2 regions of the Azohydromonas sp. genome follow, and region 1 is predicted to be linked to the other one. Evidence: predicted binding sites of a transcription regulator. Region 1 holds the regulator's gene; the other holds the start of a gene.
The links. Region 1 encodes FNR, which switches genes on or off when oxygen is low (the NO sensors DNR and NnrR bind a similar motif). Its sites were predicted from a motif close to TTGATNNNNATCAA; they were not measured.
Positions count from the first base shown of each region.

Region 1 (7,682 bases):
ATCTGCTGCAGGAACGCGTCGGCGATCGAGTCCTTGACGACGATGTCGCGGCCGGTCTTCGGGTTCTTGAACTTGCACCACGGCCCGCCGTCGATCGGCTGCGCCCCGAATTCCTTCTGCGCCAGCGCGTAGCCCCAGTCGCGGAAGCCGCCTTCCGTGAACTTCATGATGTTGCCCTTGTGCACCAGGGTCACGCTGGGCTTGTCGTTGTCGATCGCGTACTGGATCGCCTTGCGCACCAGGCGCTCGGTGCCCTCGATCGACACCGGCTTGACGCCGATGCCGCTGGTCTCGGGGAAGCGGATCTTCGTGACCCCCATCTCCTGCATCAGGAACTTGATGACCTTCCTGGCCTTGTCGCTCTTGGCCTCCCACTCGATGCCGGCGTAGATGTCCTCCGAGTTCTCGCGGAAGATCACCATGTTGGTCTTCTCGGGCTCCTTCAGCGGGCTGGGCACGCCCTTGAAGTACTGGATCGGGCGCAGGCACACGTACAGGTCCAGTTCCTGGCGCAGCGCGACGTTCAGCGAACGGATGCCGCCGCCCACCGGCGTCGTCAGCGGGCCCTTGATGCTGACCACGTAGTCGCGCACCGCGTGCAGCGTCTCCTCGGGCAGCCACACGTCGGGGCCGTAGACCTTGGTCGACTTCTCGCCGGCGTAGACCTCCATCCAGTGGATCTTGCGCTTGCCGCCGTAGCTCTTCGCGACCGCGGCGTCGACGACCTTGAGCATCACCGGCGTGATGTCGAACCCGGTGCCGTCGCCCTCGATGTACGGGATGATCGGCTGGTCGGGCACGTTGAGCGAGAAGTCCGCGTTGACGGTGATCTTCTGCCCGCTCGCGGGCACCTTGATGTGCTGGTACATGGATCCGGGCTCCGTGGTGGGGGGTGCGCTACAGCTGGCCGACGATTCTATGCCGCGGGCTGTCGGCGGCCTGACGCGCGCCGGGCGCGGGCGCGCTCACGACAGGCAGTACGCGAGCACCTTGGCGCCCAGGTCGTGCCCGAGCGCCCACGCCGACGCCGCCGCGAGCCCGAGCCCGGCCAGCCGCACCGCGCCGCCGCCGGCCAGCCAGCCGGCACCGGGCGCGCCGATGCGCCACCACAGCGCCGGCCCGACCCACAGCCCGACCGACGTGCCGACGGCGAACGCGGCCATGATCGACGCGCCGCCGACCGCGCCGTGGCCCAGCGCGGCCATCACCAGCGCCGAGTGCAGCAGCCCACAGGGCCAGGCCAGCCACAGCGCGCCGGCGGCGCCGGCCTTCAGCGGGCCGGGCCAGCGCGCGCGCCGCGGCGTCGGGCCGTGCACCGGTTGCGGTGCACCGCCGGCGGCCGCCGGCGCACCGGCGGCCGCCAGCTCGCGCGACGTGCCTCGCCCGAGGTTGTCGAGGAAAGCCGGCTGCCGGCCGTGCCACAGCAGCCACACCCCCAGCGCCAGCGCCGCGGCGTGCACCAGCGTCCACAGCGGGCGCAGTGCCGGCGACCAGGCGGCGATGTCGGCCAGCGCGCCGACGCCGACGGCCACCACGGCGCCGCCGGCGGCGTAGCTGAGCAGCCGGCCCAGGTGCAGCGCCAGCAGCGCGCGCTGCGGGCGTGCACCGCCGCAGCGCCCGGCGATGCCGGCGCAGGCGGCGCCGCACATCGCCACGCAGTGCGGCGAGCCGGCCAGGCCCATCAGCAGCGCGCTCAGCGCAAGGGCGGTGTCCACCAGCCAGTGCCGCGGCGGGTCAGATGATGCGGGAGAAGCGCTCGCGCGTGCGGTCGGCCTGCAGGTATCGGTCGAAGGTCATCGCCACGGCGCGCACGAAGTACCAGCCCAGCGGCGTCACCGACACGCCCTCGGCGTCGATCTCGACGAGCCCCATCTCGGCCAGCGAGCGCAGCTGCTCGAGCTCGCTGGCGAAGTAGTCGCGAAAGCGCAGCAGGTGCGCCAGCTCGATCGACTCGAAGTCGACCCTGCCCTGGCACATCAGCGCCATGATCACCGCGCGGCGCACCAGGTCGTCGCGGCTGAGCGCCAGCCCGCGTTCGGTGGGAAACAGCTGCTGGCGCATCGCGTCGTAGTACTGCGGCAGCGTCTTCACGTTCTGGCTGTAGGTCGCGCCGATGCGCCCGATCGCCGACACGCCCAGGCCGATCAGGTCGCAGTCCGGCTGCGTGCTGTAGCCCTGGAAGTTGCGGTGCAGCCGACCCTGGCGCTTGGCCACCGCCAGCGAGTCGCCGGGCAGCGCGAAGTGGTCCATGCCGATGTACGCGTAGCCCATGCCGAGGAAGCCGCGGATCGCGTTGCCGAGCATCGTCACGCGGTCGGCCGGCGGCGGCAGCTGCGCCGGGTCGATGCGGCGCTGCGGCTTGAACCGCTGCGGCAGGTGCGCGTACGCGTACAGCGCGATGCGGTCCGGGCGCAGCTCGCCGACCTGGGCGATGGTGCGCGCCAGCGAGGCCGGCGTCTGCCGCGGCAGACCGTAGATCAGGTCGACGTTGGTCGACTCGAAGCCCAGCGCACGCGCGCTTGCCATCAGGTCGCGCACCATCTCGAACGACTGCACGCGGTGCACCGCCTTCTGCACGTCGGGGTCGAAGTCCTGCACGCCGAAGCTGATGCGGTTGAAGCCGGCGCGCGCGAGCTGCGCCAGGCGCTCGGCGGTGACGGTGCGCGGATCGACCTCGATCGACACCTCGGCGCCCGGCGCGATGCGGAAGGCGCGCCGCAGCGAGCCCATCAGCTGGTCGATCTCGGCGTCGCTGAGGAAGGTCGGCGAGCCGCCGCCGAAGTGCAGCTGCGACACCGACTGGCCCGTGCCCAGCGCCTGCACGTGCAGCCCGATCTCGACGTCGAGCGCGTCCAGGTACTGCTCGGCGCGCTCGTGGTGACGCGTGATGACCTTGTTGCAGGCGCAGTAGTAACACACCGACTCGCAGAACGGGATGTGCACGTACACCGACAGCGGCGGCGTACCGCCGACGGTGGCGCCCTGCGCGCGCTGCGCCAGCGCCTGCGCATACTCGGCCGGCCCGAAGGCCTCGACGAAGCGGTCGGCGGTGGGGTACGAGGTGTAGCGCGGCCCCGGCTTGTCGAGCCGGGCCAGCAGCGCCTCGGACAGCACCGGCTCGACCGGCGCGTCCTGTTCGACCAGATCTTGCATGCCGCCGACTGTGCCAAAGCGGTGGACCGAGGGGTTGACATGCATCAAGTGGGGGTGCGCGCCGACAACCAAGAATCCCGGCTGGTTTGAGGCATATCATGCGGTCCATCGAGCCCACCGGTCCCCTGTCGACACCGACCCGTTCGCCTCGGCTTCACGCACCGCCGCCTCGCCCCATGACCACCCAGCCCCCGATCCGCCCCGATTCGTTCAAGGTCGCCTGCTCCAGTTGCAGCCTGCGCGAGCTGTGCCTGCCGGTCGGACTGAACAGTCACGACCTCGAGCACCTCGACACGCTGGTGGCCACGCGGCGCAGCGTCGCCCGCGGCGACCAGCTGTTCCGCAGCGGCGACGCGTTCCAGTCGCTGTACGCGGTGCGCACCGGTTTCTTCAAGACCTGCGTCACCGCCGAGGACGGACGCGACCAGGTCACCGGGTTCCAGATGGCCGGCGAGCTGCTCGGGCTCGACGGCATCGGCACCGACCGCCACACGGTCGACGCGGTCGCGCTCGAGGACTCGCAGGTGTGCGTGATCCCGTTCGAGGAGCTGGAGCGGCTGTCGCGCGAGTTCAACAACCTGCAGCACCAGTTCCACCGCATCATGAGCCGCGAGATCGTGCGCGACCACGGCGTGATGCTGCTGCTGGGCAGCATGCGCGCCGAGGAACGCCTGGCCGCGTTCCTGCTGAACCTGACGCAGCGGCTGCAGGCCCGAGGCTTCTCGGGCACGTCGCTGATCCTGCGCATGACGCGCGAGGAGATCGGCAGCTACCTGGGGCTGAAGCTCGAGACCGTGAGCCGCACCTTCTCGAAGTTCCAGGACGACGGCCTGCTCGAGGTCAAGCAGCGGCAGATCACGATCATCGACCAGGCCGGGCTACAGCAGCTGGTCAACGGCGCCACCTGCTGAGCGCGTGCCCGCCGGGCGCGATCAGGGGCCGTCGGGCGACATCCGCCCCTCGTTGATGTCGCGCGCCGAGCAGGCGAGCAGTTGGCTGATGAAGCCGGCTGCGGCGATGACCGCCCAGAACACCAGGAACGCCACGCTGTAGACCGCCAGCGGCGGCCAGTCGAGCGAAGCGCCGCCGAAGCCGTGCAGGCTGCCGGGGTCGACGACGGCGAACACCAGCATCTCGAGCACGCCGGCCATCAGGAACGCCGGCCACAGCACGGTCTGCAGGCGCCGGCCGATGCTCGCGGTGCTCACGCGACGGCCCTCCTGTCGCTGCGCGGCCACGTCGTCCCCGATGCAGCACGGGCGCCGCCTTCGGGCGGCCGGGTGGCGGCGCTCATCGCGACGGCGGCGTGGCCGCGTGGTTGCGCGCCTGCACCGCCGGCGACGTCGCGGTCGGCGCCATCGATGCACGCCGCGCCGACGTGTCGAGCACCGGGTCGGCGCCGCGCACCGCGATCACCGCGGTGACGATGCCGGCGACGACGACGGTCAGCGGGCCGCCGATCACCAGCCAGACCATGCCCACCCGCCACCAGGGCGTCGGCTTCGGGGCGGCATCCTTGTGGCGCATGCGGTTCTCCTCGTGGATGGTGGCCATCAGCGCGGCACAACGAAGGTGGACTTCTCCACCACCCGTGCCGCCGCCTGGTCGCCGTCGGCGACGCGTTCGATGACGAACTCGACCGGGTGCGCGCCGCTGCCCAGCGCCTGCGCGGCCTGCGGCGGGATGCGCACCGCGGTGGGCACCCAGCGCGCCTGCGCCGGCCCCACCCGCACCTCGCCGCCGGCGTCGACCTGCGCACCGTCCATGCCGCGCACGCCGACGGTGTAGCGCTGCTCGCGCTCGGTGGCGTTCATCACCTGAAGCCGGTAGACGTTCTCGATGTGGCCGGCGTCGACCAGCCGCGCCAGCGAGGCGCGGTCGCGCACGACGTCGACCCGAAACGGACTGCGCAGCGCGACGCTCGTCAGCAACGCGCCGGCGACCAGCACCAGCACCGCGGTGTAGACCAGCACGCGCGGGCGCAGCACGCGCGCCAGCATCTGCGCACGGCTCCAGTGGTGGGTCATGCCGTTCTGCGTCGCGTAGCGGATCAGCCCGCGCGGGTACTGCATCTTGTCCATCACGCCGTCGCACACGTCGACGCAGGCGGCGCAGCCGATGCACTCGTACTGCAGGCCCTTGCGGATGTCGATGCCGGTCGGACACACCTGCACGCACAGCCCGCAGTCGATGCAGTGCCCCAGGTTGGCCGCCTTCAGGTCGGTCTTGCGCCCGCGCGTGCCGCGCGGCTCGCCACGCTCGGCGTCGTAGCTGATGATCATCGTGTCCTTGTCGAACATCGCGCTCTGGAAGCGCGCGTACGGACACATGTACTTGCACACCTGCTCGCGCATGTAGCCGGCGTTGCCGTAGGTCGCGAAGCCGTAGAACAGCACCCAGAAGGTCTCCCACGGCCCGAGCCCGAAACCGGCGACGGCCGGCACCAGTTCGCGGATCGGCGTGAAGTAGCCGACGAAGGTGATGCCGGTCCACAGCCCGATCGCCACCCACGCCACCTGCTTGGCCACCGCGCGCCAGGTGCGGTCGAGGCTCCAGGGGCCGGCGTCGCGCTTCATGCGCTGCATGCGGTCGCCCTCGAAACGCCGCTCGACCCACATGAAGATCTCGGTGTAGACGGTCTGCGGGCACGCGAAGCCGCACCACAGGCGCCCGGCCACCGCGGTGAACAGGAACAGGCCGTACGCCGAGATGATCAGCAGCGCCGTCAGGTAGATGAAGTCCTGCGGGTACAGCACCAGCCCGAAGATGTAGAAGCGCCGCGACGCGAGGTCGAACAGCACCGCCTGGCGCGCGTTCCAGTCGAGCCAGGGCAGCCCGTAGAACACCAGCTGCGTCAGCCACACCAGCGCCCAGCGCCAGCCGGCGAACCAGCCGCTGACCGCCCGCGCGTAGATCTTGCGCTGCTTCTGGTACAGCGACACCAGCTCGGCGGCGCTGTCGCCGCCGGGCGAAGGTGCGGCGTTCGGCGCCGCGGCCGGCACGGGCCCGGAACTGCTCATCGCGGACTCGCCGGCGCGGCCACCGTCACTGCCGGGCCACCTGCGTCGGCTGCGACAGGCTCCAGACGTAGGCGCCGAGCACGTGGATCTGCTCGGCGGTCAGCAGCCGGCCCTGCGCCGGCATCATGTTGTTGATGCCGTTGGTGATCGCGCGCACGATCGCCGCCTCGCCCCAGCCGTGCAGCCACACGTTGTTCGTCAGGTCGGGTGCACCCATCGCGGTGTTGCCCTTGCCGTCGGCGCCGTGGCAGGCCGCGCAGGCCGCGAACTTCGCCCGGCCCAGCTGCGCGTACACCGAGTTGTGCGCGGTGCCCGACAGGCTGAGCACGTAGTGCGCAACGTTGCGCACGTCCTCGCCCGAACCCACCGCCTCGGCCATCGGCGGCATCACGCCGTTGCGGCCGTTGGCGATCGACTCCTTGATCTGCTCGTGGGCGCCGCCGTACATCCACTCGCCGTCGGTCAGGTTCGGGAAACCGAGGCTGCCGCGGCCGTCGGAGCCATGGCACTGCGCGCAGTTGTTCAGGAACAGCCGCTGACCGATCTCCATCGCCTGGGTGTCCTTGGCCAGCGCGGCGGCGTCGAGCGCGGCGTACTTCGCGTACACCGGCGCCATCGACGCCTCGAGGCGCTCGCGCTCCTTCTGGTACTGGTCGACCGAGGTCCAGCTCGCCGAGCCCTGGAAGCTGCCCAGCCCCGGGTAGACGGCGAGGTACACGCCGCTGAAGACCACGGTGATCACGAACAGCCCCATCCACCAGCGCGGCAGCGGGTTGTTCATCTCGCGCAGGTCCTCGTCCCAGACGTGACCGGTGGTGTTGTCGTTGGCCATCACGCGCCGCCTGGCCGCGATGATCAGCAAGCCCAGGCAAGCGAGCAGGCTGACCACCGTCACCACCGCGACGAAGATCGACCAGCCGCTGTTGACGAAATCACTCACGGCGTCCTCCAGCATTCGTTGATTCTTCGGCCCGGGCCTTCCCACCCGGGGCGGGCGCGCCGTCGGCCAGCCCGCTGTCCAGAAACGGCAGTCGCGCGGCGTCGTCGTGCGCACGGCGGCGCTTCGCGCTCCAGGTCCACGCGACGAGCGCGAGGAACAGCACGAGGCCGAGCGTGGTCACGAGGCTGCGCCAGTCGTTGACGTCCATGGTCATGCTCCGGCGCTCGCTACTTGACCGCGGTGCCGAGCACCTGCAGGTAGGCGATCACCGCATCCATCTCGGTCTTGCCCTTGAGCTCGTCGGCGGCCTTGGCGACCTCGTCGTCGCCGTAGGGCACGCCCAGGCGCCGCAGTGCCGTCATGCGCGAGGCCATCGACGCGGCATCGACGGCGTTGCGTTCGAGCCAGGGGTACGCCGGCATGTTCGACTCGGGCACCAGGTCGCGCGGGTTGTTCAGGTGCACGCGGTGCCACTCGTCGCTGTAGCGGCCGCCGACGCGGTGCAGGTCGGGGCCGGTGCGCTTGCTGCCCCACTGGAACGGATGGTCGTAGACGAACTCGCCGGCCAG
Region 1 is NZ_DAOKZA010000077.1:1,147-8,828, reverse strand. It holds partial or broken gene icd (NADP-dependent isocitrate dehydrogenase) at 1-869, opposite strand, end outside; gene PKC53_RS17840 (sulfite exporter TauE/SafE family protein) at 966-1,715, opposite strand; gene hemN (oxygen-independent coproporphyrinogen III oxidase) at 1,735-3,153, opposite strand; gene fnr (fumarate/nitrate reduction transcriptional regulator Fnr) at 3,330-4,064, shown strand; gene PKC53_RS17825 (hypothetical protein) at 4,086-4,361, opposite strand; gene PKC53_RS17820 (nitrogen fixation protein FixH) at 4,444-4,707, opposite strand; gene ccoG (cytochrome c oxidase accessory protein CcoG) at 4,707-6,173, opposite strand; gene ccoP (cytochrome-c oxidase, cbb3-type subunit III) at 6,199-7,113, opposite strand; gene PKC53_RS17805 (cbb3-type cytochrome c oxidase subunit 3) at 7,106-7,321, opposite strand; gene ccoO (cytochrome-c oxidase, cbb3-type subunit II) at 7,341-7,682, opposite strand, start outside.

Region 2 (7,682 bases), on a different contig from region 1:
GCGCCCCCGCCAGGGGTCGCTCGTCCACGGAGATGCGACGGCGAAGCCGCACCCGCATCGGCTCCGGCGGCTCGCATCGCGCGGGTCCACGGGCCGTACGCGCACGCCGTGACGCGCGTGCGACAGCTTGTCGCTGCCCATTCGGCGTCACTTGACTTCCGTCAAACATCGCGTCGGCTGTCGCAGGCCGAATACAGCGCGCCGGGGCTTTAACCAGATCAAGGTAATCCCTAAGGCGAACGCGAACATGCGGTCCAACGGGTGCAGGCCCATCGGCCCGCGCCGAGCGACACGGTTCCCGACCCCGATTTCCACTCCTGCGACAACCCAAAGGACGCATCCATGAGAACGCGATACAGACTTCACCACGCGGCAGCCGCGCTGGCGGCCGCGCTCGCGCTGGGCGTGCACGCCGCCGACCAGAAGCCCGTCACGGAGGCCGAACTGAAGTACCAGGCCGGCGCCTCGCCGCTGGCCGGCGAGGCGATGTACCAGTCGACGAACCCGAAGGCCCCGCCGATGACGCAGGCCGAGTTCGACGCCTCGCGCAAGATCTACTTCGAGCGCTGCGCCGGCTGCCACGGGGTGCTGCGCAAGGGCGCCACCGGCAAGCCGCTGACCCCCGACATCACGCTCGGCAAGGGCACCGACTACCTGAAGGTGTTCATCGCCTACGGCTCGCCGGCCGGCATGCCGAACTGGCAGACCTCGGGCGAGATGACCGAGAAGGAAGTCGACATGATGGCGCGGTACATCCAGCACGACCCGCCGATGCCGCCGGAGTTCGGGATGGCCGAGATGAAGGCCACCTGGAAGGTCATCGTGCCGCCCGAGAAGCGCCCGAAGAAAAAGGAGAACAACTACAACATCTCCAACATCTTCTCGACGACGCTGCGCGACACCGGCGAGATCGCGCTGGTCGACGGCGACACGAAGAAGATCATCAACATCATCACCACCGGCTACGCGGTGCACATCTCGCGCATGTCGGCGTCGGGCCGCTACCTGTTCGTGGTCGGGCGCGACGCGAAGGTCAACATGATCGACCTGTGGATGGCCAAGCCCGACAACGTCGCCGAGATCCGCGTCGGCCTCGAGGCGCGCAGCGTCGACACGAGCAAGTTCAAGGGCTACGAGGACAAGCTCGCGATCGCCGGCACCTACTGGCCGCCGCAGTTCGTCATCATGGACGGCGACACGCTCGAGCCGAAGAAGATCGTCAGCACCCGCGGCATGACGGTCGACACGCAGGAGTTCCACCCCGAGCCTCGCGTGGCCGCGATCGTCGCCAGCCACTTCAAGCCCGAGTTCATCGTCAACGTCAAGGAAACGGGCAAGTCGCTGCTGGTCGACTACTCGAACCTGAACGCGCTGAAGATGACCGAGATCGGCTCGGCGCGCTTCCTGCACGACGGTGGCTGGGACGCCAGCAAGCGCTACTTCCTGGTGGCGGCGAACAACAGCAACAAGATCGCCGCGATCGACGCGAAGGACGGCAAGCTGCAGGCGCTGATCGACGTGGGCAAGATCCCGCACCCGGGCCGCGGCGCGAACTTCAAGCACCCGAAACACGGGCCGGTGTGGGCCACCAGCCACCTCGGTGACGAGCAGATCGCGCTGATCAGCACCGACCCGAAGCGCAAGGAAGGCTTCAAGGTCGTGCAGATGCTCAAGGGCCAGGGCGGCGGGTCGCTGTTCATCAAGACGCACCCGAAGTCCAAGCACCTGTACGTCGACACGCCGCTGAACCCCGATCCGGCGATCTCGCAGTCGGTGGCGGTGTTCGACATCACCAACCTCGACAAGGGCTTCACCGTGCTGCCGATCGCCCAGTGGGCCGATCTGAAGGACGACGGCGCCAAGCGCGTCGTGCAGCCCGAGTACAACAAGGCGGGTGACGAGGTCTGGTTCGCGGTGTGGTCGGCGAAGAACAAGGAGAGCGCGCTGGTCGTCGTCGACGACAAGACGCTCAAGCTGAAGGCCGTGATCAAGGACCCGAAGCTGATCACGCCGACCGGCCACTTCAACGTCTACAACACGCAGCACGACGTCTACTGACGCGTGAGCGGCGCCGCGGGCCTGCCAAGGGCGCGCGGCGCCTTCCCTTTGCCTGGAGATTGCCCGATGAAGAAGACCCCAGCCTCGCTGTTCGCCGCCGCGCTGCTCGCCGCGGCCTTCGCGCTGCCCGCGCACGCCGACGCGCAGGCCGACCTGACCAAGGCCGGCTGCATGGCCTGCCACGCGAAGGACAAGAAGATGGTCGGCCCGGCGTTCAAGGACATCGCCGCCAAGTACAAGGGCAAGGACGTGGTCGCCGACCTGGCGGCCAAGGTCCGCGCCGGCGGCAAGGGCGTGTGGGGCCCCGTGCCGATGCCGCCCACCGGGCCGGACAAGATCAGCGACGACGCGCTCAAGGCCGGCATCCAGTTCATCCTGTCGACCACCTGAGCGGCGCGCGCCGAGGTCGACCGACGCCGGGGGCGCAGCACGATGCCGGCGCTCGACACGACCGACGCGCAGCTCATCGCCAGGCTGGCCACCGACTTCCCGCTGTCGGCCACGCCGTACGCCGATGTCGCCGCCGAACTGGGCCTCGGCGAGGCGCAGGTGCTCGCGCGGCTGCGCCGGTTGCACGACCTCGGCGTGATCGGCGCGCCGGTGCCGCAGGTGCCGCACGCGACGGGCGGGTCGCGGCGCTCGGCGCTGATCGGCGCGCAGGTGCCCGGCGACGAGGTCGACGCGGTGGCCGCGCGCGTTTGCACGCTGCCGTCGGTCGTGCACGCCGAGCAGCGCCGGCACCGCTACAACCTGTGGTTCGCGCTGGTCGCCGAGTCGGCGCTCGCGCTCGACGCGGCGTGCGCGCAGGCGGCGGCACGCATCGGCGCGCCGCTGCTCGTGCTGCCGCACGAGATCAGCTACGCGGGGACGCTGCTGTGGCTGCTGTGACCCGCCCCGGCCGCGCTGCGGCCCTCGCCGACTTCGACCGCCGGCTGCTCGAGGCCACGCGCGACGGGCTGCCGCTGGTGTCGCGCCCCTACGACGAGATCGCCCGCCGGCTCGGCACCAGCGGCGCGCAGGTGCGCGCGCGGCTCGGCACGCTGCTGCGCGACGGCGCGCTGCTGCGCATCGGCGTGCTGCCCGACGCGCAGCAGGTCGGCCTGGGCCGCCACGCGCTGAGCGTGTGGGACGTCGACGACCGCCGCGTCGACGAACTCGGCGACAAGGTGGCCGCGTTCGGCTTCGTGCTGCGCTGCTGCCGCCGCCCGCGCCGCGCGCCCGACTGGCCGTACAACCTGTTCGCCGTGCTGCACGGCCGCGACACCGCCGAGATCGACCGCGGCGTGCTGCAGATCCTGTGCCTGCTCGCCGACGCCTGCCGCGGCCACGAGGTGCTGCACCGCGAACGCGTGCTCAAGCGCGCGCCGTGAACGACGCACCCACGCGCGGCTGGTCGCGCCGCCGGTTCGCCGGTGGCGCGCTCGGCGCCGCGCTGGGCGCCGGTCGGCCCCGGCCGGCGCCGGCCGCGCCGGGGGACGCCGCGGCGCGCACGGCGCCGCACCTCGTCGTCGTCGCCGACGCGGCGTTCGCGTGCAGCGTCGACGCCCGCGCGCTGCGGCTGCGTCACCGCGTGCCGATCGCGGCCGCCATGGTCGGTGCGACCGACCCGTCCGGCGCACGCTTCGCGCTCGGCGGCGGCGACGGCGCGCTGGCGCTGCTCGACGCGTGCACCGGCCGCTGGCTGGCGAGAGCGGCGTTGCTCGGCCGCATCGGTGCGCTGGCGTGGTCCGGCGACGCGCAGCACCTGATCGCCGCCGATGCCGATGCGCCGGCGCTGGTGATCGTCGACGACCGGCTGCAGCTGTTGCGCCGCTACGCGGTGGCCGACCTCGCGAAGCGCCTGCCTTCGCGCGTCGCCGCGGTGGCGGCGCACGCCGCGCGGCGCAGCTTCGTCGTCGCGCTGCGCGACCTGCCCGAGCTGTGGGAGATTTCGCTGGACCCGCAGGCCGAGCCGATCTACGACGGGCTGGTGCACGACTTCCGCATGGGCGAGGCGATTCCCAGCGCCGGCTTCCTCGGCGTGCGCCGCTCGCCGCTGGCCGCCCCGCTGGCCGACCCGTTCGTCGACCCGCTGCGCCCGCAGGTGCTGGCGCGCACGCGCGGCGCCGACGGCGGCGACGTGGTGCTGACGCACAACCTCGACATCCGCCGTGCGATCGCCGCGGTCGCGCTGGCCGACGCGCCGCGCCCGGGCGCGGGGGCGGTGGTCGGGCACCGCGGCGATCGCGCGCTGCTGCTGCCGCACCGCGACGCGGCGCGCTGGAGCCTGGTGGGCCTGCGGCGCGGCGACCTGATCGGCAGCGTGCCCGCGCCGTCACGCGACGGCACGCTGCACGCGCCGCCGGGCTCGCCGTGGGTCTGGTGTGTCGCGGCCGACGGCGAGCGCCGCGTCGTCGTGCACCGCGTCGACGCGCAGCGCCTCGAGCCGGCCGGCAGCGACACGTTCGACGGTGCCGCGATCGGCGGCCTGCGCTTCGACGCGACGGGTACCTTCGCCGCGCTGGCGCTGCGCACGCCGGCGCCGCAGCTGGTCGTGTGGAACGTCGCCAGCGGCGCGCTGCACGGGCGCGTCGCGCTCGACGGCACGCCGACTGCCGGCGACTGCGGCTGACCGGACCCGCCGCGGGAGCTCAGGCCTGCATGCGGTACTCGGCCAGCCGTTTCGCGCCGAGGATGCGGATCTCGCGGCGATCGATCTCGATCAGCCCCTTGGACTCGAGCTCGTGCAGCACGCGCGAGAAGTACTCCGGCGTCAGCGACAGCCGCGACGCGATCACCGCCTTGCTCACCGGCAGCGTCACGGTCTGCACCGCCGCCGGGTCGCAGCCGTCGACGCTCTGGTCGCGCAGCAGGTAGCCGATCACGCGCTGCAGCCCCGAGTGCAGCGCATAGGCCTCGACGTCGTGGATCAGCCCGTGCAGCCGGCGCGACATGCCCGCCAGCAGGCGCAGCGCGAAGCGGTGGTCGCGCTTGATCTCGTCGATCACCGCCGGCTTGCCCACCGTCAGCAGCAGCGTGTCGGCGAGTGCCTGCGCGCTGAGGATGTACGGACGGTCGGTGAACATGATGGCCTCGCCGAAGCTGTGGCCCGGGCCGATCAGTTCGACGACCTTCTCGTTGCCGCCCGGCGACAACACGAACAGCTTGACCTGGCCGGTGACGACGACGTGGAACTCGTTGCACGGGTCGCCGACGCGGAACACCATGTCGCCGCGCGCCAGGCGACGCAGCTGGCAGCCGGCGGCGACCTTCGTCAGCTCGGCGGGACTGAGCTCGTTGAACAGCGGCAGTACCGACAGGTACCGCGGCACGTCGAACGGGCGGGACTCCATGTTCGGCTCCGGGACGGGGACGGCGCGATTGTGGACCGGGCGGTGCCCGTTGCGTTGACATCCATCAAGCCGGGCGTCGCGCCGACCACGGCCGCCGACGCGGGCGTCGCCGCGTCAGACGAGCGCCACGAGGTGCGCCAACAGCAACGTGCCGGCCAGGCTGTGCGCCAGCGCGGCCGGCCAGGGCCAGCCGAAGGCGGCCACGCCGACGCCCAGCAGCGCCAGCGCCGCCAGCAGCGCCAGCACCCGCGTCGCCTCGTCGCGCCGGCCGAGCCGGGCGGCGGCGAGGGCGACGCCGGCGGCCAGCGGCAGCAGCAGCACCGCGGTGCCGACGTGCAGCATGCGCGCGGTCGACGCGGCGACCGCGCCCGCGGGTTCGCGCCACGGATCCAGCGCCGACAGCGGCCACCCGCCGTCGGCGGCGCGCTGCAGGCATTCGCCCAGTCCCCCGCAGCCGGCGCCGGCGACCGACGCGCCGCCCATCGCCCCCAGCGCGGCCTGCGCGAGCAGCAAGGACGCCGTCACCGCGGCCAGGCCGCCGACGCCGCGGCCGTGCGCCGGCCCGGCCAGCCGCCAGGCCAGCGCGAGCATCAGCCAGCCGCCGAGCAGGTTGCCCAGCGTGATCGCCGGCAGCCGGGCGCCGGGCGTGGCCACGCCGAGCACGGCCAGCGCCAGCGCCAGCGCGAGCAGCGTCGCCGGCAGTGCCGCCGATGTCCAGCGCCCCGGCTGCCGGCGCAGCGCCGCCCACAGCATCGCGACGATCACCAGCAGCGCGGCACTGGCGCTCAGGCGGTGCGCGCCGCGCACGACGTCGACGACGGCCTGCGACAGCAGCGGCTCGGCCTGCGGCGCATGCGACAGCCGCAGCGTCGCGCTCAGCGCGGCCACCGCGAACAGCAGCAGCACGCAGCCGCGCGCCAGGGCGGTGGCGGGCGCCGCGCGCCGTGCGGCGTGATCGACGAGGACGTGGGCAGGCAAGGACGGGCGCGCAGCGCGCAGACACAACCTTCGGTTGTCGCGATGCTGCAGCGTCGCGCGCCGTCGTGGCATCGGTATTTGACCCCAGGCGGCGCTTAAAGAAATATCTGACATTCTTGAATTGCATCAATTCGGGCACCGGCCCCCATTTCCACAATCCACCGCACCCGTCGGACCGGTCCTGGTCGGTCCACGTCCGCGCACCAAGGAGAGATGCGATGAGCCAACACCATCACGACGACGAGAACGAGCCGGTGCCGTTCATGCAGAAGCTGCTCGACAACCCGTTCATGCTGCTGTTCCTGGGCGTGCTGATCCCGATGGTGCTCTACAACCTGTGGGGCGTCATCGACATCCTGTCGATCCCGGTCGGCAAGTAGCCGCCGCCCCATCCAAGAACGAGGGACTGCACGATGAGCGCCATCCTCCCGCCCAGCGAACGCCTCTGGTACAAGCATCCGATCGACCGTGTCGAAGGCACGTGGATCGCGATCGCGCTGACCTGGTGCCTGATCATGTTCTTCATGATGGTGGGCTGGCACATCTGGGGCGACCAGAACCTGTCCACCGAGACCTACCGCACCACGCCCGAGCGCTTCACCGAGAAGACGCAGGCGATGGTCGACAAGTACACGGTGCGCACCGAGACCGACGAGAAGATCCCGGTGGTCGCGCCGCCGCCGGGCAGCGACGTCTACCTGATCGCGCGGCTGTGGAACTTCTGGCCGATCCTCGAGCTTGAGAAGGGCAAGACCTACCGGCTGCACCTGACGGCGCTCGACTACAACCACGGCTTCTCGCTGCAGCCGACCAACATCAACATCCAGATGGTGCCCGGCTTCGAGCACGTGGTCACGGTGACGCCGAACCAGTCGGGGCAGTTCTCCATCGTGTGCAACGAGTTCTGCGGCATCGGCCATCACCAGATGGTCGGCCGCCTGTACGTCAAGTGAGGGGGAGGCGATGAGCGTGACCACCACCTACCGGACCTGCCCCCGATCGGGGCTGCAGTTCGAGAACCAGGCCGAGTGGCTGATCAAGGCCAACGCCTTCGTCGGCGTGGTCTGGCTGCTGATCGGCGGCATCCTGGCCATCGGCGTCGTGCTGACGCGCTGGCCCGCGGTGCACCTGCTGCCGGCCGACACCTTCTACATGTGGCTGACGGCACACGGCATCGACATGCTGATCTTCTGGATCATCTTCTTCGAGGTCGCCGTGCTGTACTTCGCGTCGTCGACGCTGCTGCGCTGTCGCATCGCGACGCCGAAGATCGCCTGGCTGGCGTTCGTGCTGATGGTCGTCGGCGCGGTGCTG
Region 2 is NZ_DAOKZA010000038.1:29,613-37,294, forward strand. It holds gene PKC53_RS13745 (cytochrome D1 domain-containing protein) at 343-2,058, shown strand; gene PKC53_RS13750 (c-type cytochrome) at 2,125-2,448, shown strand; gene PKC53_RS13755 (Lrp/AsnC family transcriptional regulator) at 2,491-2,946, shown strand; gene PKC53_RS13760 (Lrp/AsnC family transcriptional regulator) at 2,934-3,428, shown strand; gene PKC53_RS13765 (cytochrome D1 domain-containing protein) at 3,425-4,669, shown strand; gene PKC53_RS13770 (Crp/Fnr family transcriptional regulator) at 4,689-5,390, opposite strand; gene PKC53_RS13775 (COX15/CtaA family protein) at 5,505-6,368, opposite strand; gene PKC53_RS13780 (hypothetical protein) at 6,587-6,748, shown strand; gene PKC53_RS13785 (cytochrome C oxidase subunit II) at 6,782-7,321, shown strand; partial or broken gene PKC53_RS13790 (cbb3-type cytochrome c oxidase subunit I) at 7,332-7,682, shown strand, end outside.
Region 2: a site for FNR is predicted at 6,485-6,498, ahead of PKC53_RS13775 (COX15/CtaA family protein). Genes of this name have one in related genera too.